2 regions of the Streptomyces sp. NPDC059816 genome follow, and region 2 is predicted to be linked to the other one. Evidence: riboswitches for the same ligand, from Rfam matches in the RefSeq annotation. Region 2 holds a riboswitch; the other holds the start of a gene.
The links. A riboswitch is a leader RNA that binds a small molecule or an ion and turns the genes downstream of it on or off. The one in region 2 is predicted to bind cobalamin.
Positions count from the first base shown of each region.

Region 1: linked by a shared signal. The riboswitch ahead of ACFV88_RS31200 (prenyltransferase/squalene oxidase repeat-containing protein) and the one ahead of ACFV88_RS02735 (cobalamin biosynthesis protein) in region 2 are both predicted to bind cobalamin.

Region 1 is NZ_JBHWIQ010000032.1:17,991-25,931, reverse strand. It holds gene ACFV88_RS31220 (LacI family DNA-binding transcriptional regulator) at 1-799, shown strand, start outside; gene ACFV88_RS31215 (MFS transporter) at 810-2,165, opposite strand; gene ACFV88_RS31210 (ArsR/SmtB family transcription factor) at 2,275-2,625, opposite strand; gene ACFV88_RS31205 (hypothetical protein) at 2,757-4,169, opposite strand; cobalamin riboswitch at 4,278-4,417, opposite strand; cobalamin riboswitch at 4,485-4,613, shown strand; gene ACFV88_RS31200 (prenyltransferase/squalene oxidase repeat-containing protein) at 4,728-7,529, shown strand; gene ACFV88_RS31195 (hypothetical protein) at 7,526-7,941, shown strand, end outside.
Region 2 is NZ_JBHWIQ010000002.1:22,499-30,439, reverse strand. It holds gene ACFV88_RS02745 (putative cobaltochelatase) at 1-1,638, opposite strand, end outside; gene ACFV88_RS02740 (cobyric acid synthase) at 1,829-3,370, opposite strand; gene ACFV88_RS02735 (cobalamin biosynthesis protein) at 3,370-4,347, opposite strand; cobalamin riboswitch at 4,492-4,618, opposite strand; gene ACFV88_RS02730 (hypothetical protein) at 4,800-5,036, opposite strand; gene ACFV88_RS02725 (anion permease) at 5,046-6,302, opposite strand; gene ACFV88_RS02720 (alpha/beta hydrolase family protein) at 6,696-7,826, shown strand.

The DNA.
Region 1 (7,941 bases), on a different contig from region 2:
CGTGCTGGTCCCGCGCCTCTCGGACGTCGTGCTGGCTACGATCTTCGAGGGCGTCGAGGACCACCTCACCGCGCGCGGGTACCAGGCCGTCGTGGCCAGCACCGGAGACGATCCGGCGGAACGAAGGCGCCGGCTCGACCTCCTGCTGAGCCGACGGATCGACGGCGTCATCATCGGCGACGCACACCTGTCGGACCCCTCGCTCTCCGAGACGGCCGTCCCGTTCGTGCTGGTGAACCGCAGCGTGCCGGGCCAGGTGTCGGCGACCTGCGCTGACGAGGAAGGCGGTCGACTCGTCGGCGCGCACTTCGCAGCGCGGGGACATCGCCGGGTGGGCATCGCCGGCGGCTTCCCCTGGGCGAGCACGGCGACGCGTCGTGCGCACGGGTGCCGAACCGTGCTGGCGGAGCACGGCACGCCCGTCCCTGACGACTACGTGGTCCGGTCCGGGTTCGATGTGGACAGCGGTAGGCGAGCGGCCGATGTGCTCCTGGACCTCAGCCCCCGCCCCACAGCCGTCTTCGCGGTCAACGACCACACCGCGCTCGGGGTGATGGGGGCCATGCGCGACCGCGGGCTGGTCCCGGGACGGGACATCGCCGTCGTCGGCTTCAACGACATCGACGCGGCGCGCGAGTTGACGATCCCGCTCAGTAGCGTGGACAGCAGTCCCCGCCGCATGGGCGGGACGGCGGCGGAGTTGTTGCTGGCCCGGCTGAACGGCCGGGAGGTGCGATCCGTCGAACTGGAACCCGCCTTGCGGATCCGCGCCTCGTCCCTCACCTCACCGGGGGGCTGACCCCGACGCGTCAGATCCCGACCCGGGTCCCGCGGGGCCAGCTGTGGTGGTGCCCGTCGATGACGTAGTGGTGGTCGTGCTGCCAACCGTCGGCACAGGGGGCGGCGTCGACGAGGTGCGGATGGCCGGCGGGGAGGTCCGGGTGGACGTGCCTCAGTCGTGAGGGGTCCCGGGCGGGCCAGATCACGAGGGCGCAACCGGCGGCGCCCAAAGCGAGGACGGCGAGCACCGTGGTGGTGACCGGGAGGCCCGCGGCGGCTCCGAGCCAGCCGGCGAGGGGGTACGTCAGCAGCCAGCACGCGTGGGAGAGGGAGAACTGGGCGGCGAAGGCCGCGGGCAGGTCCGCGTCGGAGGTGGACCGGCGCATCAACCGGCCGGCGGGGGTCAGGACGAGGGAGCAGGCCGCGCCGATCGCGGTCCAGGCCGCCAGGAGCAGGGGCCAGGACCAGACGTCCGGCCGCGCGGCGCCGACGGCCACGACGGCGGCCAGAGCGACCGGGAGGGCGAAGGCGGCCGGCAGCATCACCGTGCGGTCGGTGCGGTGACGCAGCAGCCGGGGCAGGAGCAGCGCGGCGAGGACGGAGCCCGTGCCGTAGGCGCCCAGGGCGAGGGGGACGGCGGTGGCGGGGCGCTGGAGGTGGTCCCGGACCAGGACGACGGTGTGGACGAGGACGACGGATCCGGCGGCGGCGACCGCGAGGTCGAGCGCGATCAGGGCCCGCAGTCGGGGCGTGGCCCAAAAGAGTCGGGTGCCGGAGGTCGCCTTGGCGGCGGAGCCCCCGCGTTCGACGGGTTTCGGTGTGGGGAGGGCGGCCGAGACGACGAGGACCGCGGAGGCCACGAAGCCCGCAGCGGTCGTGGCGAACAGCCAGTCGTAGGGGATGAGGGTGAGCAGCGCCGCCGCGAGCACCGGACTGAACAGGCTCTCCCCGTCGTAGGCGAGGCGGGACATCGACAGGGCCCGGGTGTAGTCGCGCTCGTCGGGCAGTACCTCGGGGATGGTGGCCTGGAAGGTCGGGGTGAAGGCGGCCGACGCCGCTTGGAGGAGGAAGACCAGGACGTACACCTGCCAGAGGGCCGAGACGAACGGCAGGCTCAGGGCGACCCCGGCCCGGGTGAGGTCCGTGGAGACCAGCAGGGCGCGGCGGGGTACCCGGTGGGCGAGTGCGCCGACGACGGGGGCGATCGTGACGTAGGCGATCATCTTGATCGCGAGCGCCGTCCCGAGCACGGTCGACGCCCGGTCCCCGGCGAAGTCGTACGCGAGCAGGGCCAGTGCGACGGTGGCGAGCCCCGTGCCGACCAGGGCGACGACCTGTGCGGTGAACAGACGGCGGTAGGTGCGGTTGCGCAGCACGGACAGCATGAGGTCCCGTCCCGTTCGGCGGGTGGGTGCGACCAGCTCATCGTAGCCAATGGGTGCGCACCTATGCACCTATTGGTGAAAGGCGCTCCGTAGGCGACGCGGGTGGTGGTCAGTCGTGGGGCGGCAGCGCACCGATCTGGTGGTCGGCGACGTTCAGGGCCTCGTCCACCAGCCGGCGCAGATGCCCGTGGCGCAGGGCGTACACGACGCGACGGCCGTCCTTGCGGGCGGTGACCAGACCGGCCAGTCGGAGTTTGGCCAGGTGCTGGCTGACGGAAGGCCGGGCGGCCCCGCACGCCTGGGTCAGCGTGGTGACATCGGCTTCGCCGCGGCCGAGCCGCTCCAACAGTGCCAGCCGGGTCCGGTCCGCGAGCAGGGCGAGGACGGACGCGGCGACGTCGAGTCGCTCGGCCGACTGCTGCGCATGGTGTGCACCTGCTGGGTGCGTGCCCTTGCTCATGCGCCCATCGTAGGGCGGGGCGCGCCCGATCAGTGCATCCGTGCGTACGGATCGCTGTTCCCAGGGGTGGCGCCGTGAGGCGGTCCGGTGGTGCGGGCCCGTGGAGGTGACGGGCCCGCACCGGTTCGGGGTCAGGCTCCCCAGCGCAGGGCGATGGTGTCCCCGACACCGATCGTCCTGCCGCGGGAGGCGGCGGCGAAGGCGGAGCCGTCCACACTGACCTTCCAGGTCTGGGAACCGCTGTTGGCCTTGCCGTTGAGGGTGGTGATCGTGCCGGTGCCCGACGACGGGGTCACCCCGGTCACACAGCCCGACGGGGTCGCCGAGGTGGCGGCGGCGTCCAGTACGTCCCCGAGGGTGGTCGTGGCGGCCGTGGCGGTGAAGGCGACGGCGCACACCTTCAGGTTGCCCGTTCCGTCATCGACGGTGAGGGCGAGTTCGGTGGCCGTACCGGGGGTGAAGGCGCTCGCGGCCACCCACTTCGGGGCCCCCGCGGTGACCGGGGTGGGCGGGGCGGCGGTGAAGCCGCCGCCCGCGACGGCACGGAGGGCGTCGATGGAGGCGTAGGCGGAAGGGGCGGTGTCGGTGGACTTGTACTTGAAACCGCCACCGGGGTTGTACTGCTGGGCTATCAGGAAGTCCACCGGGGTCTTGCCCAGGGTGGTGAGGAAGTCGCCGGTCTGTGGGTTGATGCCGCAGGCGTTGAGCCCGGCGACGGCCCATCCGTTGGAGTTGGTGTTGACTCCGTACAGGGCGTTGAACGCGCCGTTGGCCGCGACCAGTTTGCTCTTCAGGAACGCCTTCGCCTGGACGACGTCCGCGTCCGTGTTCGGAACTCCCGCGGCGCAGAGCGCGGCCATCGAAGCGCCGGTCATGTCGACGTCGCCGGGGGCGCTGAGGCGGGTCGGGTTGCCCTCGGCCTTCTGGAAGTCCCACCCTCCGTCGTGGTGCTGGTTGGCGCGGATACGGGTGACGACCTTGTCGAGGAGCGCCTGGGGGACGCGCCGCACCCCGGTCTGCGTCTTGGCCCCGGCCAGGGCCAGCCCGGCGAAGACGGTGCCGTTGTAGGTGGCCGAGGGGCCGAAGTAGCCGGCCTCGGCGTTCTGCCAGTAGCCGTAGACGTCGGCGATCAGGTTCCGGGAGGCGGACACCCGGGCCGGGTCGATGCCCGCCGCGTAGGCGTTGAGGGTGGCGCGCTCGTAGTCGGTGACGACCGGGGTGGCGGACGGCCAGCCGGCCGTGGAGAGCAGATTGCGGTAGACGGTGCGGGCGTTCTTCGTCGTGTCACCGCCGGGTGCCACGTCGACGACCGCGGTCCCGGCCGCGGCGAAGGCGCTGAAGGCCCATTCGTTGGACAGCCCGGTGCCCGCGTAGGAACCGTCCGCGGCCTGGAGCGACTTGAGGTAGGCGACGCCGTTGGTCTTGGAGGTGGCGATCTGGGCGGGCGTCGAGGTCGCCGCCGCGGGGAGGACGGTCAGGGCGAAGGCCCCGAGGGCGGCGGGAACGGCCAGCGCGAGGCGCCGGGTGGTCGGGGGACGGGACATGGCCTGCTCCTGTGGTGGACAGGGGACACCGGCCGGGCGCACCGCGCCGCGGGGACACCGTGGCGGCGCTGGCGGGTTAGGGCCGTCGTCCCCTCGCGTGGTACGGCTTCGAATGTGACGTCACCGCATGGGCATTCGGGCTCGGGTACGGCACCGTGCCGCCCCACACCGCTGCGCGTCAGCCCCGGTTTCGCACCGGATTCCCCCATGTGGCAGCCCTGGACGCTACCCGAGGGATCACCAGCGCACCAGATGGGGCGCTTGAGCAACCGTGCGCTGTCAGCGGGTAGTTCATGCCTCCTTGACGGTGTCTCGGGCCGCATGTTCCAATCCGGCTGATACGCACTGCACTTCAGGGGAAGCCGGTCGAAATCCGGCGCTGACCCGCAACCGTGGGCCCGGTGACACCGGGCGAGCCGGACTGCCTGGAGCGCCAGATCTCAGCGAGAAGCGCCGTCGCGGACTACGGCGTGGTCGACCGGCACGTCGGTGACGCCCTGGTGTCACTGCGGGCCCTTCAGCCACGTCTGGCCGCCCGGATGACACGGGGGAGCTCGGGTGGACAGGGACAAGGGGAGACGGTTCGCAGGGCTGGCCGCCCTGCTGTCGGCCGTGCTCCTGTTCGGCGGAACCAGTGCCGTGCTCGTCACCGCCGCCCCGGTGCTCGCCGACCCGATCGACCGGTGCACCGCCAGCAGGGGAGCCGTCGTCGCGGTGGACTTCGGCCCCTTCGGCGGCACGGTCGAGCGGGGCTGCGACACCACGCCCACCACCGGTTACGAGCTGCTGCACGAGGCGGGCTTCAGCACGGCCGGCACCGGCCACGACGGCGATGCGTTCATCTGCCGCATCGGCCACGGCTCGTTCCACTCCGGCACCCCGTACCCGACTCCCGCCACCGAGGACTGCGTCCTCACCCCGCAGGCCACCGCGTACTGGTCGTACTGGGTCGCCTCCCCCGACGAAGAGGACTGGAAGTACAGCCAGTACGGGGCGATGGACCGCAAGCCGAAGGCCGGTGACGTGGACGCCTGGGTCTTCGGCGGCACCGACGTCGGCGGCACCACCGGCCGCCCGACGTTCACCCCCGACGAGGTGCGGGCGGGCGGCGGCACACCGGGTCCAGGGCCCGAGGAGCCGAACGTACCGCCCGCCGAAGTGGACCTCGCGAAGGCCACCGCCTGGGTCCGGGCCGAACTGACCGACGGTGAAAGGGTGGTGGACGAGGGCGCCGACACCCCCAACTACTTCCTGACCACGGAGGCCGCGTACGCACTGGCCACCCGGGGCAAGAGCCGGGCGCTGAACAAGGTGACCGCCTTCCTCCGCGCCCACACCGACGCCTACGCGTACGCCGCGGGAAGGGACGGGGCACCGGACGCCACGGCCGCCGCCCGGCTCGCCCTGCTCGCCGCCGTCACCGAGAACAACCCGCGCGACTTCGGCGGACACGACCTCGTCGGCGATCTGGTGCACCACGTCTGTCCTGCCGGCGGGCAAGCCGGCTGCACCGCCGAGGGCGACTTCCGCAACGCCTCCTACACCGACGGGCAGGCCCTGGGGGTGCTCGCCCTCCTGAGGGGCGGCGTGCGGCCCCCGGCCGCGACGGTGACCCGGCTCACCCGACTCCAGTGCCGGGACGGCAGTTTCACCAGTGTCCTGATCGGCCCCGGTGAGAACTGCGAGGCCGACCCCCTCGCCACCGGCCTCGCCGTGCTGGCCCTGCACCAGGCGGGCGGTCACCGGGCGGTGGTGGCGAAGGCCCGCGACCACCTGCGGAAGGCCCAGCTGAGCAACGGCGCGTTCCCCGGCTACACCGGTGGCACCACGGGCAGCGTGATCGGCACCGGCTACGCCGCCCAGGCCCTACGGGTCCTCGGCGAGAAGGTGCGCGCCGACGCCGCCGTGTCCTGGCTGTCCGGGCAGCAACTCACCGACGGGGGCTTCGGTTTCGAGGAGGGCGCGGCGGACTCGGTGTTCTACGCGACCGGGGTGGCCGTCCTGGCGGGGGCGGACACCAGCCTGGCCTCGCTGACCACGAAGAAGCCCGATCGTCCGCAGCCCCCCGGCACCACTCCCCCGGCTTCACCGCCCGCCTCACCGCCCGCCTCGGGGAACGGCCGGGGCCCGGACCTGAAGAAGGGCGTCGCGTACCTCACCGACGCGGCCCGACTGCGGCGGGGCCGCTACTACGACATCGGCGCCGGGTCGACGCGGGCGGACTTCGGACTCACCATCGACGGCGCCTACGCACTCGCCGCGACCGGCCACGACGACGACGCGTTGCGCGGCATCGTCGACTTCCTCGACCAGGGGGGCGAGGACGGCGAGGGGCGCACCGTCCACGACTGGACCAAGGTGGGTACCCGGTACGCCGGAGGCGGTTCCCTCGGCAAGACCGCCGTCCTCGCCCAGGCCGTCGGCCGCGACCCGCGCGACTTCGGTGGACAGGACCTGATCGCGGCGCTGGCGACGGCCGTCTGCCGGGGCCCCAGTACCGCGCCGGACCGCAGCTGCGCGGCGAAGGGCGCGTACCGCTACGCCCCGTCCGTCTTCGCCCACGCGCTCGCGGTGATGGCGCAGATCCGGGCCGGGGAGGAGGGCGCGGCGTCCGACCCCGTCGCCTATCTGAAGAACCTTCAGCACGCCTCCGGCGCCTTCCCCAGCCTGGTGCCGGCGACCGGGGACTCCGATGTGGACTCCACCGCCATCGCCGCGATGGCCCTGGACCTCGTCGGGGACGACGAGGCCGATGCGGCCGTCGAGCGGGCGCTCCGCTGGATCTCGACGAAACAACTCGACGACGGCGGCTTCCCCGGCGCCGCCGGGAATTCGGTCAACTCCGCCGCCCTCGCGGTGCAGGGCCTGTCCCTGGACACCCCGGAGTACGAGCGGCAGATCGCCGGGGCCCGGAAGTTCCTGGCCGCGCAGCAGAACCCCGACGGCGGGTTCAACGTTGCCGAGGACGGCCAGCGGGGCTCTGACCTGCGGGCCTCGACCCAGGCCGTCGGCGGCTCCACCGGCATCTCCTTCGGCGTGCTGACCCGCGATCTGACCGGTACCCGACCGCAGCCCGACCCCGACCCCACGCCCACGCCCTCCGCGTCGGCGTCCACACCGGCGATCGTCACTCCGGGCGACGCGGGCCCAAGCCCTGCGGGTACCGGGGGCGAGGGCGCCGCGGGCGCCGGCGACCGTGGTGCCGGCGCTTCGGGGGGCGGCGCCCAAGGCGGGTTGGCCTCCACCGGAGGCGGGGTCGCGGTGCTCGCCGCCGGCGCCGCAACGCTCGTCCTGGCGGGCTGCGCGGTGACCGCCGCGGTCCGCCACCGCAGCAGGGCCCTACGAGGGGGACAGTCGTGACCAGGATCGCCGCACGCGTGGCGCGGACCGCCGCAGCCCTGGGCACGGCATGCGCCCTCCTGTGGGGCACCACGGGTCCCGCGTCCGCGGCTTCCCAGCCGATGGGACGGTGCACCACCTCCTCCGGCGTGGTGCTGGCCGTCGACTTCAGCAGGTGGGGCGGCCCGTTGTACCGCTCCTGCGGCACCACCCCGACGACCGGGTACGAACTGCTCAACCAGGGCGGCTGGCGCACCACCGGAACGGGCCACGACGGTCCGGCGTTCATCTGCCGGATCGGATACAGCGGCCATCGCGGCGGGAAGCAGTTCCCGCCGCCGGACCAGGACGACTGCGTACTGACCCCGCCCGCCTCCGCCTACTGGTCGTACTGGCACGCGGACCCCGGGGAGAACACCTGGGAGTACAGCCA
Region 2 (7,941 bases):
CAGCGACAGCACCGCACCCTTGACGGCGCTCATCCGCCGCCGGGCCGCCATCGAACCGGACGCGTCCACCGCGAACAGCACGAGGTTGCCCTCCCGACCCTCCCGGGTCGCCTGGCGCAGGTCGTCGCGGCGCACCAGCAGGCCCGGACCCGACCGGCCGCGCGCCCGCTGGTGCGGGGCGGCGGCCCGGACGGTCGCCGAGAGGTGCAGCTTCGTCAGGGCGCCCCGAGGCCGGCGGTCCCCCGTGGTCCTGCCGTGTTCGGTGCGGGCCCGGGAACGCCGACCTGCGGCGCCCTCACCGAGGCCGGGCACGGTCAGCGTCCGGGTGCGGAAGGCTTCCGAGGCCGCCGCCGCGGGCTGCTCGGGGGCCACGCCCACCGGCTGTCCGGCGGGGGCGTCCGGTGCCTCGGTGGGTCGGGGCGCGTCGCCCGGGTCGGTCCCCGCCGAGTCGGGTGCCGCCGTATCGTCCGGGGCGTCCCGGGGCGGGGGCGGCGCACCGGGGCCGCCCCCGGGTCCGCCGTCGTCGGGACCTTCGGGGCCGTCCGGGTCGGGTTCCGGCTCCTCCTCGTCGGGGGCGCCGTCCTGCGCTGCGTGGGGTTCCGGCTCCGGCTCCGGTTCGGGTTCGTCCGGTCCGAACCCGTCCAGCACCTCGTCGAGCTTGTCCTCGTCCAGACCGGGCGCGTCGAAGGGGTTGCGGCGCCTGCGGTGCGGGAGCGCGAGCAGCGCCGCCTGCCGGACGTCCTCGGCGCGCACGTCCCGGCGGCCCGCCCAGGCGGCCAGTGCCGTCGCGGTGCGCGCCATCACGATGTCCGCGCGCATCCCGTCGACCTCGAAGGCCGCGCACGCCGCCGCGATCCGCAACAGCGCGCCGTCCCCGAGCCGCACCTCGGGCAGCAGGGCGCGGGCCGTGACGATCCGCTCGCGCAGCGCGGACTCGTCCCCCGCCCAGCGCTCGGCGAAGGCCCCGGGCGCGTCGTCGTAGGCGAGCCGCCGCTTGACGACCGCCACCCGCTGCTCCGGTTCCCGGGACGCGGTCACCTCCACGGTCAGACCGAACCGGTCCAACAACTGGGGGCGCAGCTCGCCCTCTTCCGGGTTCATCGTCCCGACCAGCAGGAACCGTGCCGCGTGCCGTACCGACACGCCCTCGCGCTCGACGTACGAGGCGCCCATCGCGGCGGCGTCCAGCAGCAGGTCCACCAGGTGGTCGTGGAGGAGGTTGACCTCGTCCACGTAGAGGATGCCGCGGTGGGCGTCGGCCAGCAGCCCCGGCTCGAACGCCTTCACCCCGTCGGCGAGGGCCCGTTCGATGTCCAGGGCGCCCACCAGCCGGTCCTCGGACGCGCCGACCGGGAGTTCCACCATGCGGGCGGGCCGGTCGGTGGCGGGGCCCGGCTCGTGGGGGCCGTCCGGGCAGCCCGGGTCGGGGGCGTGCGGCGCGCACGAGAAGCGGCAGCCGGTGACCGTCGCCACCTCGGGCAGCAGCGAGGCCAGGGCGCGGACCGCGGTGCTCTTGGCGGTGCCCTTCTCGCCGCGCACCAGGACGCCGCCGACCGCGGGTGACACCGCGTTCAGCAGCAGTGCGAGCCGGAGGTCGTCCTGGCCGACGATGGCGGTGAATGGATACGGGGTGGTCACCCGTGGCCCTCCCTGTCGATGGGGTCGATGGGGTCGATCGGGTTCCCGCGGGGCGCGGACGGTGTCCCGGGTGCATGGGCGTCGGCCCGCGTCCCCGCTTCGGTGTCCGTCGCCCCGTGGGCTCGGTGTGCTCCTGCGCCGGGCGCCCCGCGTCCGCGGGCCGCCGTGGCCGGTCCGCCGGCCGGGCGCCTCACGGGGCGCCCGGCGGAACGAAGGGCAGGCCGGGCGGCGGGCCCGAGACGATGAGGTCGCGCAGTGCGTCGGTGTCCGTGTGGTGTTCGATCAGATCGGCGAGGCGGTCGAGTTGCTCCTCGCGCAGCGCGGCGAACGAGGTGTCCGCCGCGGGGACGAAGCGGCGGCCGGCGCGCGCGGCGACCTCCCGCAGGAAGGCCCGCCGGAAGCCGTCCGACTCCAGCGAACCGTGCCAGTGGGTGCCCCACACGGAGCCCACCCGGCAGCCGTCGAGGAAGGGTTCCCCGCCCCGTACGTCGGCGACGCCGTGGTGGATCTCGTAGCCGTCGACCCGCTCGCCGAGCGCCGTGCCCGACGGCCGGGCGAGGGTCTTCTCGCGGGCGAACCGGATCCGTACCGGCAGCAGTCCCAGCCCGTCCACGGTGCCGGTGCGGGACTCGACCTCGTCCTCGATGCGTTCGCCCATCACCTGGAACCCGCCGCAGATCCCGAGCACGGGCCGGCCCTCGGCGGCCCGCCGCAGCAGCACCTCGGCGAGCCCCCGCTCCCGTAGCCAGCGCAGTGCGGCCACCGTCCCCCGGGTGCCGGGGACGATCACGAGGTCGGCGTCCGCCGCTTCCTCGGGCCGGTCGACGAAGCGCACCACGACGCCCGGTTCGGCGGCGAGCGCGTCCACGTCGGTGAAGTTGGACATCAACGGCACCGCGCACACCGCGATCCGCAGGACCTCCGCGCCGACCGGAGCAGCGGCCGAGGACTCGCGGACGGTGCCCCGCAGCGACACCCGCAGGCCGTCCTCCTCGTCGATGCCCAGCCCGTGCTGGAAGGGCAGCACCCCGTAGGTGGGGCGGCCGGTGAGGCTGCGGAGCATGTCGAGCCCCGGCTCCAGCAGCGAGACGTCGCCGCGGAACTTGTTCACCAGGTAGCCGGCGACGAGTTCCTGGTCCTCGGGGGCCAGCAGCGCGGTGGTGCCGAAGAACGAGGCGAACACCCCGCCGCGGTCGATGTCGCCGACGACGAGCACCGGCAGCCTCGCCGCCCGGGCGATCCCCATGTTGACGATGTCCGTGCGCCGCAGATTGATCTCGGCGGGGCTGCCAGCACCCTCGCAGACCACCACGTCGTGGGTGGCCCGCAGTTCCTCCAGACACTCCACGACGGTGCCTAGCAGCGCCTCGCGCCCCCCGGGCACCGGCTCGCCCTCGGTCGGCCCGCCGCGCGCGCCGAAGAAGCCGCGGGCGCTCATCTCGCCGACCGGGCGCCCCTTCAGCACGACCTGACTGGTGCGGTCGCCCCCCGGCTTCAGCAGCACCGGGTTCATCAACGCGCTGGGCTCCACCCCGGCGGCCTGGGCCTGCATGGCCTGGGCCCGGCCGATCTCGGCGCCGTCCCGGGTGACGAAGGAGTTGAGGGACATGTTCTGTCCCTTGAACGGCGCGACCTTCACGCCCTGGCGCGCCAGCCACCGGCAGATCCCGGCGGTCACCACGCTCTTGCCCGCGTCGGACGTCGTCCCCGCGACCAGCAGTCCGCCCCGCATCATCCCCGCTCCCGTCCGGTGCCCGTACCGGTGCGCCGGACGCGGCGGGCCGTGAGCAGCCCGCGCCCCGCCGCGCACACGGCCAACGTCAGCCAGCCCACCCGCCGCGACAGCCGTACCGCCCGTTCGACGTCCCCGAGCGCGACGGCCCGTCCGGCGCCGTTCAGCACCGGTCGGTGTTCGATCCGCCCGCCGTAGGACAGGGTGCCCCCGAGCCGGACGCCGAGGGCGCCGGCGAACGCGCTTTCGGCGACGCCCGCGTTGGGGCTCGGATGGCGTCCCGCATCGGCGCGCCAGGCCCGGGCCGAGGCCGCGGGGGCGCCGCCGGCCAGTACCGCGAGGGCACCGGTGAGTCGGGCCCCGGGCCAGCCCATGACGTCGTCGAGCCGCGCCGAGGCCCAGCCGAAGCGGCGGTGGCGCGGCGACTTGTGGCCGACCATGGCGTCCAGGGTGTTGACGGCCCGGAAGGCGACGAGTCCGGGCACCCCGCCGACGGCCCCCCACACCAGCGCGCCGACCACGGCGTCGGAGGTGTTCTCGGCGACCGACTCGACCACCGCGCGGGCGATCCCGTCGGCGTCCAGGGACCGCGGGTCGCGCCCGCACAGGTGCGGCAGCCGTGCGCGGGCCGCCGCCACCTCGCCCGCGGCGAGCGCGGCGCCGATCGCCCGGGCCTCCCGGCCCAGACTGGTCCCGCCGAGCACCGTCCAGGTGGCGGCGGCGGTCAGCGCGACGGACGCGGCGGGGGAGCGGTCGGCCGCGCGGGCGGCCAGCGCGGCAGCTGCCGTCACGCCCCCGGCGCACAGCGCGGTGTGCAGTGCGCCCCAGCCGCGGTGGTCGCGCCACAGCACGTGTTCGACGGCGCCCGCGGCACGACCGAAGGCAGCGACCGGGTGGCCCCGTCGGGGGTCACCGAACAACAGGTCGCCGATCAGTCCGGCGGTGGCGCCGTACGCGAAGGTTCGCCCGGCCCGCATCGGCTCAGTCCGCCGTGCCCCGGAGGACCTTCGAAGGGTGGAGGGGTCCCGCGCCGTGGCGTACGGGACCGGGAGACGGGCGCCCCGGCATCGTGGTGGTCCTCACTCAGGGTCCGCGCCCTGGGTCGACGGATACGTCGGCGAGAGTCTCCTGGCTCCCGGATCGGCGCTTCCCCCGGTCTTCCAGCCGCTGGGGCTGTGACGTCCGGTGTGGGGGAGCGCTCCCCGGTGACAGTGGCGGGACCGCGCCGGATTCGCACCGGCTTCCTCTGCTGCCGCCGTAATGGCTCGGGAAGTCCACCACGCCCCGAGAACACCCGTCAACCGCGCGCTGACCTGCGGCGGGGCAGTGTGTGAAGACCCACATGCGAACGGTCCGGCCGGTCACCGCGGGGGAGCGGTGACCGGCCGGACCGTCAGGACCCGTGCGGGTCCGGTGGATCAGGGGGTGATCAGGCGACGATCAGGTAGATGCCGTACGTGACGGCGGCCACGCACAGGGCGAAGCAGGCGTAGGCGCCGGTGGCGGCGACGGCCGCCGATCCGCCCTTGGGACCGCCCTCCGCGGCGAGCGCCGCCTCCCGCTTGGAGAGTCCGACGATGCCGAGGGTGAAGAGACCCACGAGAGCCACCGTGACCACGAGGCTGACGCCGAACACGGAGGCGAGTGCTGCCCAGTCGATATTCATGGAGGTTCCTTACACCTTGGCGGTCCGCGGCGCGGACTCCGTCGAGGGGTCCTGCTTCGCCGGGAGGGTGGCCGTGAGGTCACCCAGGGCGGTGGCGTCGGCGACCGGACCGGCCGGCGGCGGGGTCACCGCGGCGATGGCGGTGGTGACGACGCCCGCGGGCTCGTCGACGTCGTTGACGTTGGTGTGGTCGATGACCTCCCGGCGGGAGATCAGCCAGATCGCGGTCGACCCGGCGACGAGCAGCGCGCCCGTGACGGCGATGCCCCAGGGGCCCTGCTTGGTGAGCAGTTCCGCGAGCGCACCGACCACACCGGCGGCCGGCAGGGTCAGACCCCAGGCGACGAACATCCGGGTGGCGGTCGACCAGCGGACGACCCCGCCCTTGCGGCCGAGGCCCGCGCCCATCACGGCACCGGAGCAGGACTGCGTGGTGGAGAGCGAGAAGCCCAGGTGCGAGGAGGCCAGGATGACCGTCGCGGCACTGGTCTGGGCGGCGAAGCCCTGCGGGGGCTGGAGGTCGGTGAGACCGCGGCCCATCGTGCGGATGATGCGCCAGCCGCCGAGGTAGGTGCCGAGCGCGATGGCGATACCGGCGGAGGCGATGACCCAGACCGGCGGGTTCGACCCGGGAGCCAGGGCACCACCGGTGACCAGCGCCAGGGTGATGATGCCCATGGTCTTCTGCGCGTCGTTGGTGCCGTGCGCGAGGGAGACGAGTCCGGCCGAGGAGATCTGCCCGATGCGGTAGCCCTTGGAGGTCGACTTGTCGTCGGCCTTCTTGCCGATCTTGTAGGTCAGGCGGGTCGCGAGCATCGCGGCCAGACCGGCCACCAGCGGAGCGGCGACGGCGGGGATCAGGACCTTGGTGACGACGGTCGAGCCGTTCACCGAGTCCCAGCCGGCCGACATGACGGCGGCACCGATGAGGCCACCGAACAGGGCGTGCGAAGAGCTGGACGGCAGGCCCAGGAGCCACGTGAACAGGTTCCAGAGGATGGCGCCGACGAGCGCCGCGAAGATCACCTCTGGCTGTATGCCGTCTTCGTTGATCATGCCGCCCGAGATCGTCTTGGCGACCTCGACCGAAAGGAAGGCTCCGACCAGATTGAGCACGGCGGACATGGCCACCGCCGTCTTGGGCTTCATTGCGCCTGTCGAGATGGTCGTCGCCATCGCGTTGGCTGTGTCGTGGAAACCGTTCGTGAAATCGAACACGAGAGCGGTGACGATCACGATTCCGAGGAGGAGCGTGATGTTTTCCATTTACCCAGGCTTCTGTTGGACGACAGTGGCGGTTGGAACGTAGGCAACCTGAGTGAACGGAAGATGAACTGAGGCGGGCATCGCGGTGTCTCAATCTGGAGCAAGGCTATTCCGCATGGGGGGACCGGATGATCGGGCGGTGCCGCGAGGCCGGAACGGTGGGCTCCGGGGCTCCCGGCGCAAGCGGTTGCCGCACTCTGCCGGGGGGTCGGTTCACCACCTCATCCGACTGTACGACCCTCACTCCACCCGGCGACCCGACGATCCGCTTTGCCCCAAATAAGTAAGGAACATCACCCCACCCTCCCACCCGACGATCACACCCCGCCCGCACCCCCCGCCGCGGCGCGTCCCCGCTGGCCGCGGGCCCCGCCCACCCCGACACTGGGAGACGTGCGTACAGCCCGAGTGGCGGCCGCGGCCGCCACCGCCACCACAGCGACCACCGCCCTGCTGGCCCTGGCCGCGGGCCGCTTCGCCAGCAACGCCGCCCTCAGACCCCGTCCCGGCCACCCGCTGCCCACCGACCCCCGGCTCACCGTCCACACGGTCACCGCCGACCGGGTCACCCTCACCCGGGACCTCTCCAGCCTGCGCCCCGGCACCTACGGCCTCACCGGCCACGGCGTCCACGCGGTGGTGGGCCCGGTCCTCCCGGACGCCCCCCACACCGCCGACACGGTCGTGCGCCGCCTGGAACGCGTCACCCACGGCACCCTGGACGCGGGCGCCGAGGTCCGGCTCACCCCCCAGGTCCACGTCGGTGACCCCCGCACCGCCCTCGGCCTGGACCACGAGGACGTCCAGATCCTCGGCGAGACGGGCCCGCTGCCCGCCTGGCTGGTGCCCTCCGCCCGCGACACCTGGGTCATCGCGGTGCACGGCCTGGGCACCACCCGTGAACACCCGATGGTCGTCATGGACTTCCTGCACCGCCGCCGCTTCCCCGTGCTGTGCCTCGCCTACCGGGGAGACCGCGGCGCGCCCCGCGCCCCGGACGGCCTCAGCCACCTGGGCGAGACCGAATGGCGCGACCTGGACGCCGCGATGCGCCACGCCGTCCGCCAGGGCGCGCAGCGCATCGTCCTGCACGGCTGGTCCACCGGCGCCACCATGGCACTGCGCGCCGCCACCCACTCCGCGCTGCGCGACCGCGTCGCCGGACTGGTCCTCGACTCGCCCGTGCTCGACTGGGAGGCCACCGTCCGTGCCCTCGCCACCGCGCGACACGTGCCGGACGCCCTGCTGCCGCTGGCCGTCCGCGCCGCCCAGGGCCGCACCGGACTGCGCCCGCACCGGGTACGGGAACGGGCCGACATCCGTGACCTCCGGGTGCCCGCGCTGGTGGTGCACGGCCCGGACGACGCGGTCGCGCCCTGGGCGCTGTCCCGGGCCTTCGCCCGCAGCCGCCCCGAACTGGTCACCCTGCACGCCGTCCCCGGCGCCCCGCACGGCGCCATGTGGAACGCGGACCCCACGGGGTACGAGGAGGCGCTGCGTCGTTTCCTCACCCCTCTGGGCTGACCCCGACGTCCCGTCCCCCGGGCCGACCCCTGCTCCCCGTCGTCCTCAGCCCGGGCGACCGGGCCCCATACCCCCTGTGGTCGACGCCTTGCCCGCACCAGCCCCCTCAGCCCCA